Regions from separate parts of the Streptomyces sp. NPDC048419 genome, predicted to be linked through region 1. Evidence: predicted binding sites of a transcription regulator. Region 1 holds the regulator's gene; the other holds the start of a gene.
What was found. The regulator HspR, encoded in region 1, represses chaperone genes until heat shock. The targets are predictions, from matches to a motif close to TTGAGNNNNNNNNNCTCAA.
Positions count from the first base shown of each region.

Region 2: the regulator HspR is predicted to act here: its motif matches at 6,016-6,034, upstream of lon (endopeptidase La).

Region 1 is NZ_JBICXT010000009.1:280,326-287,989, forward strand. It holds gene ACGFYN_RS21270 (helix-turn-helix transcriptional regulator) at 172-1,152, shown strand; gene ACGFYN_RS21275 (helix-turn-helix transcriptional regulator) at 1,180-2,157, shown strand; gene ACGFYN_RS21280 (LuxR C-terminal-related transcriptional regulator) at 2,120-3,169, opposite strand; gene ACGFYN_RS21285 (substrate-binding domain-containing protein) at 3,469-4,587, opposite strand; gene ACGFYN_RS21290 (heat shock protein transcriptional repressor HspR) at 4,800-5,249, opposite strand; gene dnaJ (molecular chaperone DnaJ) at 5,255-6,430, opposite strand; gene grpE (nucleotide exchange factor GrpE) at 6,464-7,129, opposite strand; gene dnaK (molecular chaperone DnaK) at 7,126-7,664, opposite strand, start outside.
Region 2 is NZ_JBICXT010000005.1:40,325-47,988, reverse strand. It holds gene ACGFYN_RS12970 (spermidine synthase) at 1-180, opposite strand, end outside; gene ACGFYN_RS12965 (ATP-binding protein) at 334-3,537, shown strand; gene ACGFYN_RS12960 (hypothetical protein) at 3,623-3,997, shown strand; gene ACGFYN_RS12955 (hypothetical protein) at 3,994-4,407, shown strand; gene ACGFYN_RS12950 (rhomboid-like protein) at 4,564-5,319, shown strand; gene ACGFYN_RS12945 (sulfatase-like hydrolase/transferase) at 5,294-5,689, opposite strand; gene lon (endopeptidase La) at 6,057-7,664, shown strand, end outside.

The sequences.
Region 1 (7,664 bases):
CGGCGACTAGCGCCGAGCGAAGCATTCTCTTATGCATAGTCGGCTTCGTCCTCATTTGAAGGTCACCTCTCCCCCGTCCGAATACGACGATGGCCCATTCCGGCACGTCATGGCCACACAAACGATGCATCATGTTCCTGCACGTTCAGGACCCTGGGGGGTGGAGATCTGGTGATAAATGAGACTAAGCGGACACATCCCCATGGGTTGACCGACCTGTGCGAGGACGGACGCCGCCTCTACGGCAATGCTCTCCGGACGGGACGCATAGCCCGTTCGGATGTCGAGCCTGCGCCGTGCTTGATGGAATTCGCCCTGCTTCATCCCGATCCTGACGACCCCAACTGGCTGCGTCCCGTACCGCCTTCGGTCGCGCTTGCCCAGAGGCTCACACCGATCGAGAACGAGATCACCCAACGACGTCGGCTGTCCATCGAACTCGCAGACGCTTTCGAGCCGTTCATGGCTCTCAGCGCCCAATCGTCGGCGTCCACCCACTCGATCACCGTGCTGGAAGGCCTCGACCGGATCAACGCGGCGCTCGATCTTGCCACGTCCCAGTGTCACACCGAGATGCTCACCGTCCAGCCGAGCCGCCGCCGGCTCGAGCACACCCTCGCCCAAGGACTCAACCGCGACCGGCCGTTGATCGAACGGGGCTGCCGCATCCGGACGCTCTACCAGCACCCGGCCCGCTACAGCCCCGAAACCCTCGCGTACGTCGCCCAGTTCACCGACGGCAAGGTGGAGTACCGCACCATCGACGAGCTGGTCGAGCGGCTCATCATCTGCGACGAGACCGTGGCCTTCATCCCGACCCGCGACGACGGCGAGATCGCGCTCGAACTCCGGCATCCGGGACTCGTCCGCTACCTGATCAAGGTCTTCGAGTTCATGTGGACGCGCGCGGTCCCGCTCAGCGGCGGCGCCCCGTACGAGACCGCCCCCGACGGGATCACGGAGATCCAGCACTCCATCGCCAAGCTCCTGGTCGAGGGCCATGTCGACGAGGCGATCGCACGGCGGCTGGGGATGAACGTGCGCACCTGCCGCGCCCACATCGCCAAGCTCGCGACGGTACTGGGCAGCGGCAGCCGGGCCCAACTCGGCTTTCTCATAGCGCAGTCGGGGCTCCTGAAGCAGGATCCCTGACATCGATCCGGAAGAAGAGGGCCATTCGTGACGACTGGGGCGCACCGGCACGGCCCGGAGGAGCTGTGCGAAGCGGGTCTGGAACTCTACGGGCGCGCCCTGCGCGAAGGGCAGGTGAGCAGCGCCGATGCCGACGCGGCTCCCTGCCTCGTCGACTTCGGCCTGCTGCATCCCTGCGTCACCGACCTCGATTGCCTGGAGCCTGTGTCCCCGGCCGTCGCCCTGCACCGCCTGCTGCGCACCTCGGCGGATCGCATCGCCGGCGAACGGCAGCGCGAGGAATGGCTGGTGGAGACGTTCGGGCCGCTCATGAGCGCCGGAGGGCGCCCCGCCGGAACACCGGACCTGCCGACCATCGAGGTCGTCAGCGGGCTCGACCGGATCAACGAGGCCATCGCCGGAGCCATGGCCGACGCCTCCCGAGAACTGCTGGCCATCCAGCCCTACGACGGCCGCAGCCCGGCCGAGCGCCTGGCCAAGAGCCTCGGCCGCGACCAGGACCTGCTCGACCGCGGAGGCCGTATCCGCACGCTCTACCAGCACACGCAGCGGTACTCGGCCGCCGTGGTGGCGCGCTACGAGCAGCTCACCGGCGACGCCGAGGCACGTACCCTCGACCAGATCACCGAACGCCTCATCGTGATCGACCGCGAGGTGGCCTTCATCCCCGCCAACGCCGACCGCACGCTCGCCCTGGAGGTCCGGCACCCGGTCCTGATCGACTACTTCGCCGTCATCTTCGACCGCCTCTGGCACATGGCCACGCCCATGCACCCCGAAGCCGCCACCCGCGCCACCCCGGCCGGCATCACCCCCCGCCAACACGCCATCGCCGTCCTCCTCGTGGAGGGCCACACCGACACCGACATCGCCGAGCGGCTCGGGATGAACGTCCGGACCGCCCGCGTGCACATCGCCAAGCTCGCGGCCACGCTGGGCAGTGAGAGCCGGGCCCAGCTGGGCTATCTCATCGGGCGGTCGGGGATTCTTGACCGGGAAGGGTGATCGGGTCGGCGTCGGTGGGGTGACGGTGGCCGTCGAGGCCCACCTGGGCGATGCGGACGCCGAGTTGGGTGCGGCTGGCCGCGCCGAGGGTCTCGGAGAGCCGGGCGATGTGGGCGCGGCACGTACGGACGCTTATGCCGAGCCGCTCCGCGATCACCGCGTCCTGGTGGCCCTCCGCCAGCAGCGCCGCGATGGACTGCTCGCGGTGCGAGATGCCCTCGATGCCGGTGTCGGGCAGCCGCGCGGTCAGCGGGATCGCGAGGCGCCACAGCCGCTCGAAGACCGTGACCAGGTAGCCGACCAGGGCCGGGTGGCGCAGCTCCAGGGCGAGGGTGCGGTCCGCGTTGGCCGGGATGAACGCCACCGTGCGGTCGAACAGGATCAGCCGGTCGATCACCTCGTCCAGGGTGCGCGCCTCGACCGAACCGCCCATCAGCTCCAGGTAGTTGAGCAGGCCCTGGCCGTGCCGGGCCACATGCGTGTACAGGTCGCGCATCCGCACGCCCCGCCCGCGCAGGGTGAGCGCCCGGTGCAGGCCCTCCGTCAGCTCGTCCTCGGGCCGGATACCGCCGGGCTGGACGGTGAGGACCTCCGTCGTGCACGCCTCGGTCGCCGCGTCCATCGCGGCCTGGATGCGGGACAGCCCGTCCAGGACGCGGATCGCGGCGCCCTCCGCGGAGCCGGAGCCCGGGGCCGCCTGTTTCTCGGGGCCCAGACCGGCGTACCGCTCGACCGCGGCGACCGCCGCGCCCACCCGCAGCTGACTGGCGCTGACGTCGTCGTAGACGCCGCGCAGCAGCCGTGTCATGACCTCCTGCGGGGACGTCGGGACCAGCCAGTCCATGTCGTCGGGGTCCGGGTGCAGCAGGGCGAGCTCCAGCAGGCACGGCACCGGCCCGGCGTCCCGGCGCGGCACGCGGCCCCGCCGTACGGCCCGGGAGTACACGCGCTCCCCGGCCTCGCACAGTCGGTCAGCACCGTGTGGATGCTCCTCCGTCCCGTGCCCGGCCATCGCCCATCCCACCCCCGGTTTCGCCGCCTTCGCAGCGCAACTATGCGCGGACGGGACCGGCTCCGCAACACGGCTCGACCTGAGGGCACGGTCGTTAAACGCCCATAACTCCCGCTCTGTACGGTCCTCCTCCTGCCGCGTTGCAACAAGCTGACGGCCTGGGAGGCAGGGTGGTGCGCGAGAGGCGGGTTCCGGGCCCGCGGCGGCCGGATCACGTCCAGGCCGAGGATGCGGTCAGGGGCCGCCGTGAGTCTTCACGACAGCCCCCGCAACGATCGCACCCGCAAATGCGGAACGTCTTACTTGAGTCCGATCGCCGAACACTCCGAGGCGTACTTCGAGGTGCAGATCTGCGAGACCTTGTAGATGCCGTCGGCGACGACCGTCGACTTGATGTTCTTGCGCGTCAGCGCGGTGACGGTGACGAGCTGTGCCGGGATCTCCTTGTCGGTCGGGCTGTCGACCGTGTCTTGGGTCAGCGCGTCGAACTCGATGTCCTTGCCCTGCACCTTGGCCACGGCCATCTGCGCGGCCGCCTGGGCCTCCTGCGGGTAGGACTTGTAGACGCTCATGTACTGCTCGCCCGAGACGATCCGCTGCACGCCGGCCAGTTCCGCGTCCTGCCCGGTGAGCGGCGGCAGGTGGGACATGCCCGCGTCCTCCATGGCCTTGACGATGCCGCCCGCCATGCCGTCGTTGGCGGAGTAGACGCCCGCGATGTTGCCCTTGCCGATCGCCTTGATCGCGTCGGACATGTTGGACTCGGCGTTCTTCGGGTCCCAGTCCTTGGTGTCGAAGGACTGGGCGATCGTCACCTTGCCCTTGAGCTCGGACAGCGCGCCCGCCTTGAACTGCTTGGCGTTCGGGTCGGTGGGCGAGCCGTTCATCATCACGATCTTGTCGGAGGTGCCGACGTCGCTGCCCAGCGCGTCCAGCAGCGAGCGGCCCTGCACCTCCCCGACGAGCTCGTTGTCGAAGGAGATGTACGCGTCGATCGGGCCCTCGGCCAGCCGGTCGTAGGCGATGACCGGGATACCGGCGTCCTTCGCCTTCTTCACCTCGCCGGCGATGGCGTGCGAGTCCACCGCGTCCAGCAGGATGGTGTCGACCTTGTCGTCGATCATCTTCTGCATTTGGGCCGCCTGCTTGTCCGCGTTCTGCCCCGCGTTGGCGTAGGCGACGTGGCCCTGGTTCTTGGTCAGGGAGGAGACCTGCTGCTTGATGATGGGGTAGTCGAAGTCCTCGTACCTGGTGTTGGCCGTCTCCGGCAGCAGCAGACCGATCGTGACGTCGTTGCCCTTGGTGGGGGTCGCCGAACTGCTGTCACCCGACACGTTCAGCACGCCGCAGGAGGCAAGTGACAGGCTTGTCGCGGCTACTGCCACGCACAGGGCGGTACGACGGATGCGGGTGTTCACTGCTGTTGACCTTCCGAACAAGGGTGCTTAAGGCGTCCCAGGTGAAGGAAGCCAACGCTTTCTTCACACGATCGTCAAGGAATAACCAGGTAATGAGACGTCAACGTTAGAGTTCGCTCGCCCTCCTGACGTAAGGCGACCGGTTGGTGCATATGCGCCAGGGGCCCGGATTGTCTCCGGGCCCCTGACGTGATGTGACATGGCCAGACGCGTCAGTCCGATTGCTGCCGCTTCGGCCGCCAGACCACCAGCGCGCTGGTGTGCTGCACCTCCTGGTACGGCACCAGGTCGCGGCGGTACGACGCGTGCACCGCCGCCTCGCGCTGCTGCATGGCCGCCGCCGCGCCCTCGACCGCCGTCTGGAGTTCGACGACACGCTGCTGGAGCGCGGCGACCTGGTTCTCCAGCTCGATGATCCGCTTGATGCCGGCCAGGTTGATGCCCTCGTCCTGCGACAACTGCTGGACGGTGCGCAGCAGTTCGATGTCGCGGGCCGAGTAACGACGGCCGCGGCCGGGCGTGCGGTCGGGCGAGACCAGGCCGAGGCGGTCGTACTGGCGCAGGGTCTGCGGGTGCAGGCCGGAGAGCTGGGCCGCCACCGAAATGACGTAGACCGGGGTTTCCTCGGTCAGTTCGTACGGATTACGTCGACGGCCGTCCATCTCCCTCAAGCTCCCTTCGCGGCCTGGAACAGCTCCGCCCGCGGATCCTCACCCGCGGTTGCCTCGCGATACGCCTCGAGCGCGTCACGAGCCTTCCCCGTCACGTCCTTGGGGACACTCACCTCGACGGTGACCAGGAGGTCGCCGCGGGTGCCGTCCTTGCGGACAGCGCCCTTGCCACGGGCGCGCATGGTGCGGCCGTTGGGCGTACCCGGCGGCAGCTTCAGGGTGACGGGAGGGCCGCCCAGGGTGGGCACTCTGACCTCGCCGCCGAGGGCCGCCTCGGCGAACGTCACCGGGACGGTCACGGTCAGGTTGTCGCCCTTGCGGCCGAAGACCGGGTGCGCGGACACATGGACCGTGACGTACAAGTCGCCCGCCGGACCGCCCCGTTCACCCGGTGCGCCCTTGCCGCGCAGCCGGATGCGCTGGCCGTCCTGCACCCCGGCCGGGATGCGGACCTGCATGGTCCGCGACGACTTGGCTCGGCCCGAGCCCTTGCAGACCTCACAGGGGTTCTCCGCGATCAGACCGCGGCCCTTGCAGTCCGGGCAGGGGTCGGTGAGGGAGAAGCCCCCGCCGGAACCCCGCGCCACCTGCCCGGTGCCGACGCACGTCGGGCAGACCCGGGGGTTGCCGTTGGCGTCGCCGGTGCCGGAACAGGCCTTGCAGGGCGCCTGCGAGGACATGCGCAGCGGGACCGTCGCGCCCTCGATCGCCTCGGTGAAGCTGAGGCTGACCTCGGTGTCGATGTCCTGACCGCGCCTGGGCTGCACCCGCGTGGTGCCGGAGCCGCCCCGGTTGAACAAGCCCCCGAAGACGTCACCGATCCCGCCGCCGAAGCTGCCGGAGTTTCCGCCGCCCTGGCCGCCGCCGAAGAGGTCGCCCAGGTCGAAGTTGAACGAGCCGCCGCTGCCGCCCGGCCCCGGGCGGAAGCCGCCGTTGCCGAACAGGGCGCGCGCCTCGTCGTACTCCTTGCGCTTCTTGGGATCGCCGAGAACGTCGTTCGCCTCGGAGATCTCCTTGAAGCGCTCCTCGGCCTTGGTGTTGCCCTTGTTGGCGTCCGGGTGGAACTCGCGGGCGAGCTTCCGGTACGCCTTCTTGATCTCGGCCTCGGTGGCGTCCTTGGGGACGCCGAGGACCTTGTAGTAGTCCTTCTCGATGAAGTCCTTGGTGCTCATCCTCGACGCCCCTCCTTTCTCATCGGTTCAAGCTCAGCCCTCGTCCGGGCCACCGCTCTCCTTGTCGTCGGCCGCCTCGGCGGAGTCCTGGGACTCCGGCTTGACGGTCTGCGCTCCCGGCTGAGGCTCGGCCACGGCCACCCGCGCGGGGCGGATGGTGCGCTCGCCGATGCGATACCCGGGCTGCAGAATCGCCACGCACGTCGTCTCGGTGACGTCCGGTGCGTAGCTGTGCATCAGGGCCTCGTGGATCGTCGGGTCGAAGGGCTCGCCCTCCTTGCCGAACTGCTGCAGACCCATCTTCGCCGCCACGGTCTCCAGCGACTCCGCCACGGACTTGAATCCGCCGACGAGTTCGCCGTGTTCCCGTGCGCGGCCGATGTCGTCGAGCACGGGCAGGAGCTCGGTCAGAAGATTCGCGATGGCGATCTCCTTGACCGTGATCCGGTCCCGCTCCACGCGGCGGCGGTAGTTCTGGAACTCGGCCTGGAGCCGCTGGAGGTCCGCCGTGCGCTCACCGAGCGCCGTGCGTGCCTGGTCCAGCTGCGCCGTCAGACCGGCGATCTGTACTGCTGCGTCCCCGGCCGGGGCCGCCCCCTCCCCGGAGGAAGGAGCGGCGGCCTTCGGTTCGGCGTCGTCAGGTGTGGCGCCGGAGGGGACGTCGGGCTTCTCGTCGAAGCCCGGGGTCTCCTCCGTCACGCGGCACCGTCCTTGCGCTCGTCGTCCACGATCTCGGCGTCCACGACGTCGTCGTCGGCCTTCGGGGCCTCGGCGCCGGCGGACTCGCCGCCCGCGGCGGCCTGCGAGGCCTGGGCGTCGGCGTACATGGCCTGGCCCAGCTTCTGCGAGACGGCCGCGACCTTCTCGGTGGCGGTGCGGATCTCGGCGGTGTCCTCGCCCTTGAGCGCGGCCTTCAGCTCCTCGACGGACGCCTCGACCTCGGTCTTGATCTCGCCCGGGACCTTGTCCTCGTTGTCCTTGAGGAACTTCTCCGTCTGGTAGACGAGCTGCTCGCCCTGGTTGCGGCTCTCGGCGGCCTCGCGGCGGGCGTGGTCCTCCTCCGCGTACTTCTCGGCCTCCTGGCGCATCCGGTCGACCTCGTCCTTCGGCAGCGAGGAGCCGCCGGTGACGGTCATCTTCTGCTCCTTGCCGGTGCCGAGGTCCTTGGCCGTGACGTGCATGATGCCGTTGGCGTCGATGTCGAAGGCGACCTCGATCTGCGGGACACCGCGCG
Region 2 (7,664 bases), on a different contig from region 1:
GCCCACGGCGTCGCGCGCGGCGTCGATCAGCAACCGCTCCGAGCGGCCGTCCGAGGTGTCCATCAGGAAGCAGCCGTTGGCGATGATCTGCAGCAGCGCCCCGTGCCGGCGCAGCACGACCTCGCCGAACGGGCCCTGACGACGGTCCAGGACCACAGGGGTGTCGTAGGTGGCGGTCATGGGCCCATCCTGCCTGAACCAGGGGTTGCGGCCAGGGGGATTTCCGGGGGACCGGGGCGGGTGCGGCGTGCGCCTCGCGCGGGCCGCCGCTCGTGCCTACGCTCGAAGCAGCGGGAGGCCCGCGAGGCCGGCGAGAAGTGCGTGGTGGCTGCCATGGCCGCGAATTACCCGTTCGTGGGACGCGAGGACGTGCTGGGCGAGCTGCGGGCCGCCCTGGACCGCGCCGCGTCCGGGCGGGGCGGACTCGTCACCCTCATAGGACCCGCCGGCGCGGGCAAGACCCGTACCGCCGAGGAGGCCGCCGCGCAGGCGGACGCGTTCCGCACCCGGTGGACCTGGTGCCCGCCGCAGACGGCCGGGCGAGCCTTCCGCCCGTGGTCGCGGCTGCTGCGCGAGCTGGTCGCCGACGACGTGCGCTGCGGGCGGCTGGTGACCGCCTCGCCGCCGCTGCGAGCCCTGGTGGCCGGGTCGGCCCCGGGCGTACCGCGCGGCGCCGACCCGGAGACGGCACGGCTGCGACTCGCGGGCGACGTGGCCGAGGTGCTTGCCACGGCCGCCCGGCGCGGGCCGCTGCTCCTCGTGCTGGACGACGTGCACGCCGCCGACGCGTCCTCGCTGCGGCTGCTGCTGGAGACCGCGGACGCGGCCCGCACCTGCGGGGTGCTGCTCCTGGCGACGGCCCGCGACGACGACACGGCCTGGCGGCAGGGCATGGACGGCGGCCGTGGCCGGGCCCGTGCGCAGCTGCTGCGCCGTGGGCGGTCGCTGCCGCTCGGGCCGCTGGCCGAACGGGACGTCGCGGCGCTGGTGGAGGCGGTCACGGGGGCGGCGCCCGCGCCGGACGCGCTGTGTTCCCTGGTACGGCGGACGGGCGGCGACGCGTTCTTCGTCACCGAACTGCTGCGCAGCGGCCGGTGGGACGGTCCCGCCCGCTCCACGGTCGCCGTCCGCGACGCCGTACGCGACCGGCTGGGCGACCTCACCCCGCGGGCCGCGCGGGTGCTGGACGTGGCCGCCGTCCTCGGCACCCGCTTCCGGCTCGACGTGCTCGCCGAGACCGCGGAGGTGCCGCTGGGCGAGGTGCGGGCGCTGCTCGGCGAGGCCGCCGGGGCCGGGCTGCTGGCCGAGGCGGAGGCCGACCGCGGCGCCTTCCGGCACGACCTGCTGCGCGACGCGGTGCACGACACCCTCGCCCCCGCCGAACGCGCCGCCCTGCACCGCGCCGCCGCCCAGGTCCTGGCCGGCTACGCCCGCCGCGGCCGCGACACCGCTCCCGCGGAGGTCGCCCACCACCTCCTGCTCTCCGGGCCCGAACAGGCCGGGGAAGCCGCCGGGTACGCGCGCGAGGCGGCGGTCCGGGCTCAGGGGCTGTGCGCGTTCGAGGACGCGGCCCGGTGGTACGAGCGGGCGGTGGAGGCATGGGAGGCGGCCGGGGAGACGGGGAGCGGGGAGGTGGGCAGCGGGGACGGAGAAACGGCCGCGCCTCCCGCCGTACGTGTCGAGATCACCGAGGCGCTGCTCGGGCTGGGTTCCGCGCGGCTCGGGGCCGGGGAGCGCGAGGCGGCGCGGGACGCGTTGCTCAGGGCCGCCGGGATGGCGCGGGAGGCGGGGCGGGCTGATCTGGTGGCGCGCGCCGCGTTGGGGCTGGGGACCGGGGCAGTGGGGTTCGAGGTCGACCTGGAGGACCGTGAGCAGCTCGATCTGCTGACCGAGGCGCGCGCCGCGCTCGCCGCCGAGCCCCGGTACACCGCCCTGCGCGCCGGCGTCACCGCGCGGCTGTCGCTCGCCGCCGGGCTCGTGGAACCGGAGAAGCACCGGATCGCGCTCGCCGAGGAGGCTGTCCGCACCGCCCGCGAGGCGGGCGACCCCGCGACGATCGGCCCGGCGCTGGCCGCACTGTGCGACGCGCGGCCCGGTCCCGACCACTGCCGGGACCGGCTCGCCTGGACCGCGGAGATCGTGGGGACCGCCCGCGACCTGCGCGACCCGGTGCTCGAACTCCTCGGCCGGCGGCTGCGGCTGGTCGCCCTGATGGAGACCGGCGCGTTCGCCGAGGCCGACGCGGAGGCGGCGGCGTACGAGACGACCGTGCGCCCGCTCCGGCGTCCCCTGTACGCCTGGTACGTGCCGTTGTGGCGCGGCACGCGCGCGTTGATGGAGGGCCGCTACGACGACTGCGCGGCCGCGCTCGACGAGGTGGAGGAGCTGGGGCGCAAGGCCGGCAGCGGCAACGCGGACCTGCTCGCCGTCACCCAGCGCTGGTGCCTGTACGCCGACATGGGCGACACGGCAGGACTGGAACGGGTGCGCGCCGCGGCGTCCGTTCTGGAGCGGTCCCCGATGCTGTGGCCCCACGTCACGCTCGCCCTCCTGGCGGCGCAGTTCGGCCGTCCCGACGAGGCGGCCCGCCGCCTCTCGGCCGTCGCACCCCGGCTCGCCGGGGCGCCCCGTGACAGCGAGTGGCTCCCGATGGTGGCGCAGGCCGCGGAGACGGTGGCCGCCGTGGGCTCCCACCGCAGCGCCTCCCTCCTCTACGACCTGCTCGTCCCGTACGCCGGCCTGTTCGTGGTGGAAGGCATCGGCGCGGCGGTCCGCGGCCCGGTCGACCGTCATCTCGCCCTGCTCGCGGCGGCTCTCGGGGACCCGCACCGCACCCGTGAGCACCGGGAGCGGGCGTTGCAGGCCGCCGAGGCGGTGGGCGCGGTGGCGCTGGCGGAGCGCATCGCGGCGGAGACGGCGGATCCGGGGCACCCGGGAGCATCCGGCGCGGGGACCGCGCCCCGGCCGCGCCCATCCGCTGACGACACCTCTCTCTTCCGCCGCGAAGGGCCCCTCTGGCATCTCCGCTACGCCGGCCGCGACGTGCGGCTCCCGGCCAGCAAGGGCCTGCACGACATCGCCGTCCTGCTCGCCCGTCCGGGCACGCCGGTCCCCGCCGTGGAACTGGCGGCAGCGGACGGCCGGGGGCAGGACGCCGGAGGTCTGCATCCCCAGGGCGACACCGGCGAGGTCGTCGACGCCACCGCCCGGGCCGCCTACCGGCGCAGGCTGCGGGAGCTGGAGGAGGAGGGCCGGGACGCCGACCAGGCCGGGGACGCCGGACGCTCGGAGCGGATCGCCGTGGAGCGGGACGCTCTCGTCGGGCAGCTCGCGGCCGCGTACGGCATCGGGGGCCGGGTGCGCCGCACGGGCTCGCACGCCGAACGTGCCCGCACCGCCGTCACCGCCCGCATCCGGGCCGCGGTGCGGCGCGTCACCGACGTCCACCCCGAACTCGGCCGCCACCTCGCGACGGCCCTGCGCACCGGCACCCTCTGCGTCTACGAGCCCGAACAGCCGCCCGCGTGGCGGCTGTGAGGCCACACCTCACACCGTGCCGTGCGATCTCACGCCTCCTGGGTGAAGCGCTGAAGCGCGAGGCTCCGAGGGAAGGCAGGACACCATGCCGCGCACCACCAAGGCCGAGGCCGAGCTCAAGGTCGACGAGCCCGTCATCGAGGGGCGCTACGCCGAGATCGGCCCGTACACGGTCGCCTACGAGACCATGAAGCAGGACATGGACCCCGCCCCGCTCTTCCGGGGCCTGCCCGACGACCGCTGCCAGTGCCCGCACTGGGGCCAGGTCCTCTCCGGCCGGATCGTGTTCCGGTACGCCGACCACGACGAGGTCTTCCACGCGGGCGACGCCTATTACGGCGCACCCGGCCACCTCCCGCTCGTCTTCGCCGGTACCGAGGTCGTCGAGTTCAGCCCCACCGCGGAGCTGAACCGCACGATGGAGGTCGTCGGCCGCAACCTCGCGGGGGCGACGTCATGACCACCGGGACGGACACCCGGATCGGGCAACTCACCCGTCTCTTCGTGCAGTTCCTGGAGACCGGCACCGCCCCCGAGGGGCTGTTCACGGACGACGTCTTCCTCGATCTGACCCTGCCGCAGTGGCGGCTGCAGACCCGGGGGCGCGACGAAGTCGTCGCGTTGCGCCGGCGCAGCCACCCCGCTCGCGGCACGGTGCCGCGCCACCGCGTGGACCCCACCCCCACCGGGTTCGTCCTGGAGTTCGAGGAGTCCTGGGTGGACGGGCAAGGTGCCTGGTACTGCCGGGAGTTGATGCGCGCCGAAGTGCGCGACGGCGCCATCGGCGAGGCATCGATCTACTGCACCGGCGACTGGGACACGGCGACCCGCACCGCCCACGCCAAGGAGGTGGCTCTCCTCAGGCCGTGACCCTGCTCGGGCCGTGAGCCGCCTGCGGACGCACGGGAAGCCGGACGCACGAAAAGCTTGAGAGGTTGCTGTGAATCGGCTCTCGCGTGGTGTCGGTCACAGACAGAGGCCCCTGTGGTTGCCAAGGGTGGTGCGCGACGGAAGGAGCGCCCCACCGTGGAACCCACCGCGACGGCCAGAACAGACCCCTCGGCCGCGCCCCTTCCCGATGTGTCCGAACTCCTGGACGGGATGCCGCGTCAGCGCGGCGGGCCGCACCTCGCGGGCCCTCTCGCGCCCGCCCCCTTCGCCCGGGCCCTTCGCCGTCCCTGGCGCCTGCTGCCGACGCCCGCCGGCACGCCGTTCACTTTCGGCTACGCGGCCGTCCTGGCGCTCACCTCGGTGCTCAGCACGTACGGCTCCTCGTCCCTGGTGCAATCCCTGCAACAGGCGTCCAGCACCGATGTGGCGCACCTGGTGCAGTCACCCGCGCTGGTGCTGCTGGCGAGCGCGATGTGGGTTGCGGGCGGCCTCGTCTCGCCGTACGTCGTCTGCTTCCTGCTCGTCCTGACCGCGCTGGAGCGGCGGATAGGCGGGGCCCGCACGGCCGTCGTCTTCCTCGCCGGGCAGGTCCTCGCCACCCTCGCGACCGAGGGCACCGTCGGCCTCGCGGTCCTGGTGGGCCACCTCCCCGACAGCTCCCTGCACCGCCTCGACTATGGCATCAGCTTCGGCGTGGCCGCCAGTGTGGGCGCTCTCGCGGGACTGCTGAGGCCGTGGCTGCGCTGGCCGGTGCTGGTCCTGTTCGGCGGCATGCTGGTCCAGGGCCTGCTCGAGTTCACCGACCCGATGACCAGCTGGGGCCATCTGATCTCGCTCGGGATAGGCGTCGCCACCTGGCCGCTGATCAGGCGCTGGCACCGGGAGGCGTAGGCCCCGGCCCCCTAGGAACCGGTCCCGCGCGCCGCGGCCAGCTTCCGGGCCAGCCCCGGAACACCGAGAAGTGCGGCGGATCGTCGCCGGTGTGCCAGTAGTTGAGGTACTTGCCGAACAGCCCCGTGCGGTAGCCGGCCGCCCGCAGCTGCCGCTGCACGGTGGTGTGCTGGTCGAGGTGGTAGGGGTGGCGGGTGTCGAGGACACCGTGGTGATGCGCGTACCGGCCCGACATGATCGAGGCGCGCGACGGCGCGCACAGCGGGGTGCCAGTGTGCGCCCGCCCGAAGGTGACGCCCTGTCCGCCCAGTCGGTCGAGTGTCCGGGGGATCGCCCGGTCCGTCTCCTTCGGCTGGTCGTCCGTCAGCACGAGAAGGATGCTGGGCCGGTCGTCGGAGCGGGGCCGCCGGTACGGCGTCGGCGGAACAGTCCTGCGGGCGACGGCGTTACGTGCGGTGGCGGTCGGCGGGGCCGTTGTGTCGCCGAGTCCCGTACCCCGCGCCACCAGGGGAACCGCGGTCCCCGCCGCCGTTCCTCGCTCATCGGCTTCCCCAAGTCCCCCGTCGTTCCGTCGTACGAGCTTGCAGTGTGCGGAGTCTGCCTGTGAACGCCGGTGCGCACGCGATGCCTCCCGGCTCCGTGATCGCTGACAGCGAACGACACGGAGACCCGGGAACAACGGCGGAACGCCAAGCATTGAGTCGGCATAACTCAACTTGACTGCCGAAGGGGAGATCATGGCTTCGACGTCCACATCGCTCACCCTGCCCGTACTGCCGCTCGACGACGAGGTAGTCCTCCCCGGGATGGTCGTACCGCTGGACCTGAACGACGCCGACGTACGCGCCGCGGTGGAGGCCGCCCAGGCCGCCGCCCGGTCGGAACCGGGAAAGCCGAAGGTGCTGCTCGTTCCACGTGTCGACGGGACCTACCCGAGCACCGGCGTGCTCGGCACGATCGAGCAGGTCGGCCGGCTGGCCGACGGTGACCCGGGCGCCCTGATCCGCGGCCGCGGCCGTGTGCAGATCGGCGCCGGCACCACCGGGCCGGGTGCCGCGCTGTGGGTCGAGGGGACGAGGATCGACGAGAGCGTGCCCGAGCCGCTGCCCGGCCACGTCACCGAACTGGTCAAGGAGTACAAGGCCCTCGCCACCGCCTGGCTGCGCAAGCGCGCCGCCTGGCAGGTCGTGGACCGTGTGCAGGCCATCGACGACGTGTCCCAGCTGGCCGACAACTCCGGTTACTCGCCCTTCCTGACCACCGAGCAGAAGATCGAACTGCTGGAGACGGCCGACCCGGTCGCCCGTCTCAAGCTCGCCACCCAGCACCTGCGCGACCACCTGGCCGAGCAGGACGTGGCCGAGACCATCGCCAAGGACGTCCAGGAGGGCGTCGACAAGCAGCAGCGGGAGTTCCTGCTGCGCCGTCAGCTGGAAGCCGTGCGCAAGGAACTGCGCGAGCTGAACGGCGACGGCAAGGACTCCGCCGAGGAGTCCGACGACTACCGCGCCCGGGTCGAGTCCGCCGACCTGCCGGAGAACGTCCGGGAGGCGGCCCTCAAGGAGGTCGACAAGCTCGAGCGCTCCAGCGACCAGTCGCCCGAGGGCTCCTGGATCCGCACCTGGCTGGACACGGTCCTCGAACTGCCGTGGAACGAACGGACCGAGGATGCGTACGACATCCAGGGCGCCAAGGCCGTCCTGGACGCCGAGCACTCCGGCCTGGAGGACGTGAAGGAGCGGATCACCGAGTACCTGGCGGTGCGCAAGCGCCGTACCGACCGCGGTCTCGGTGTCATCGGCGGCCGGCGCGGCGGTGCCGTCCTGGCCCTCGTCGGCCCGCCCGGCGTCGGCAAGACCTCGCTCGGCGAGTCGGTCGCGCACGCCATGGGCCGCAAGTTCGTCCGCGTCGCCCTCGGCGGCGTCCGCGACGAGGCCGAGATCCGCGGCCATCGCCGTACGTACGTCGGCGCGCTGCCCGGCCGGATCGTGCGCGCGATCAAGGAGGCCGGCTCGATGAACCCGGTCGTCCTGCTCGACGAGATCGACAAGGTGGGGTCCGACTTCCGGGGCGACCCGGCGGCCGCACTCCTGGAGGTCCTGGACCCGGCGCAGAACCACACCTTCCGCGACCACTACCTGGAGGTCGAGCTCGATCTGTCGGACGTCGTGTTCCTCGCCACGGCGAACGTCCTGGAGGCAATCCCCGAAGCCCTCCTGGACCGTATGGAACTCGTGCGCCTGGACGGATACACCGAGGACGAGAAGGTCGTCATCGCCCGCGACCACCTGCTCCCGCGCCAGCTGGAGCGGGCGGGCCTGGACAAGGACGAGGTGACCCTGGAC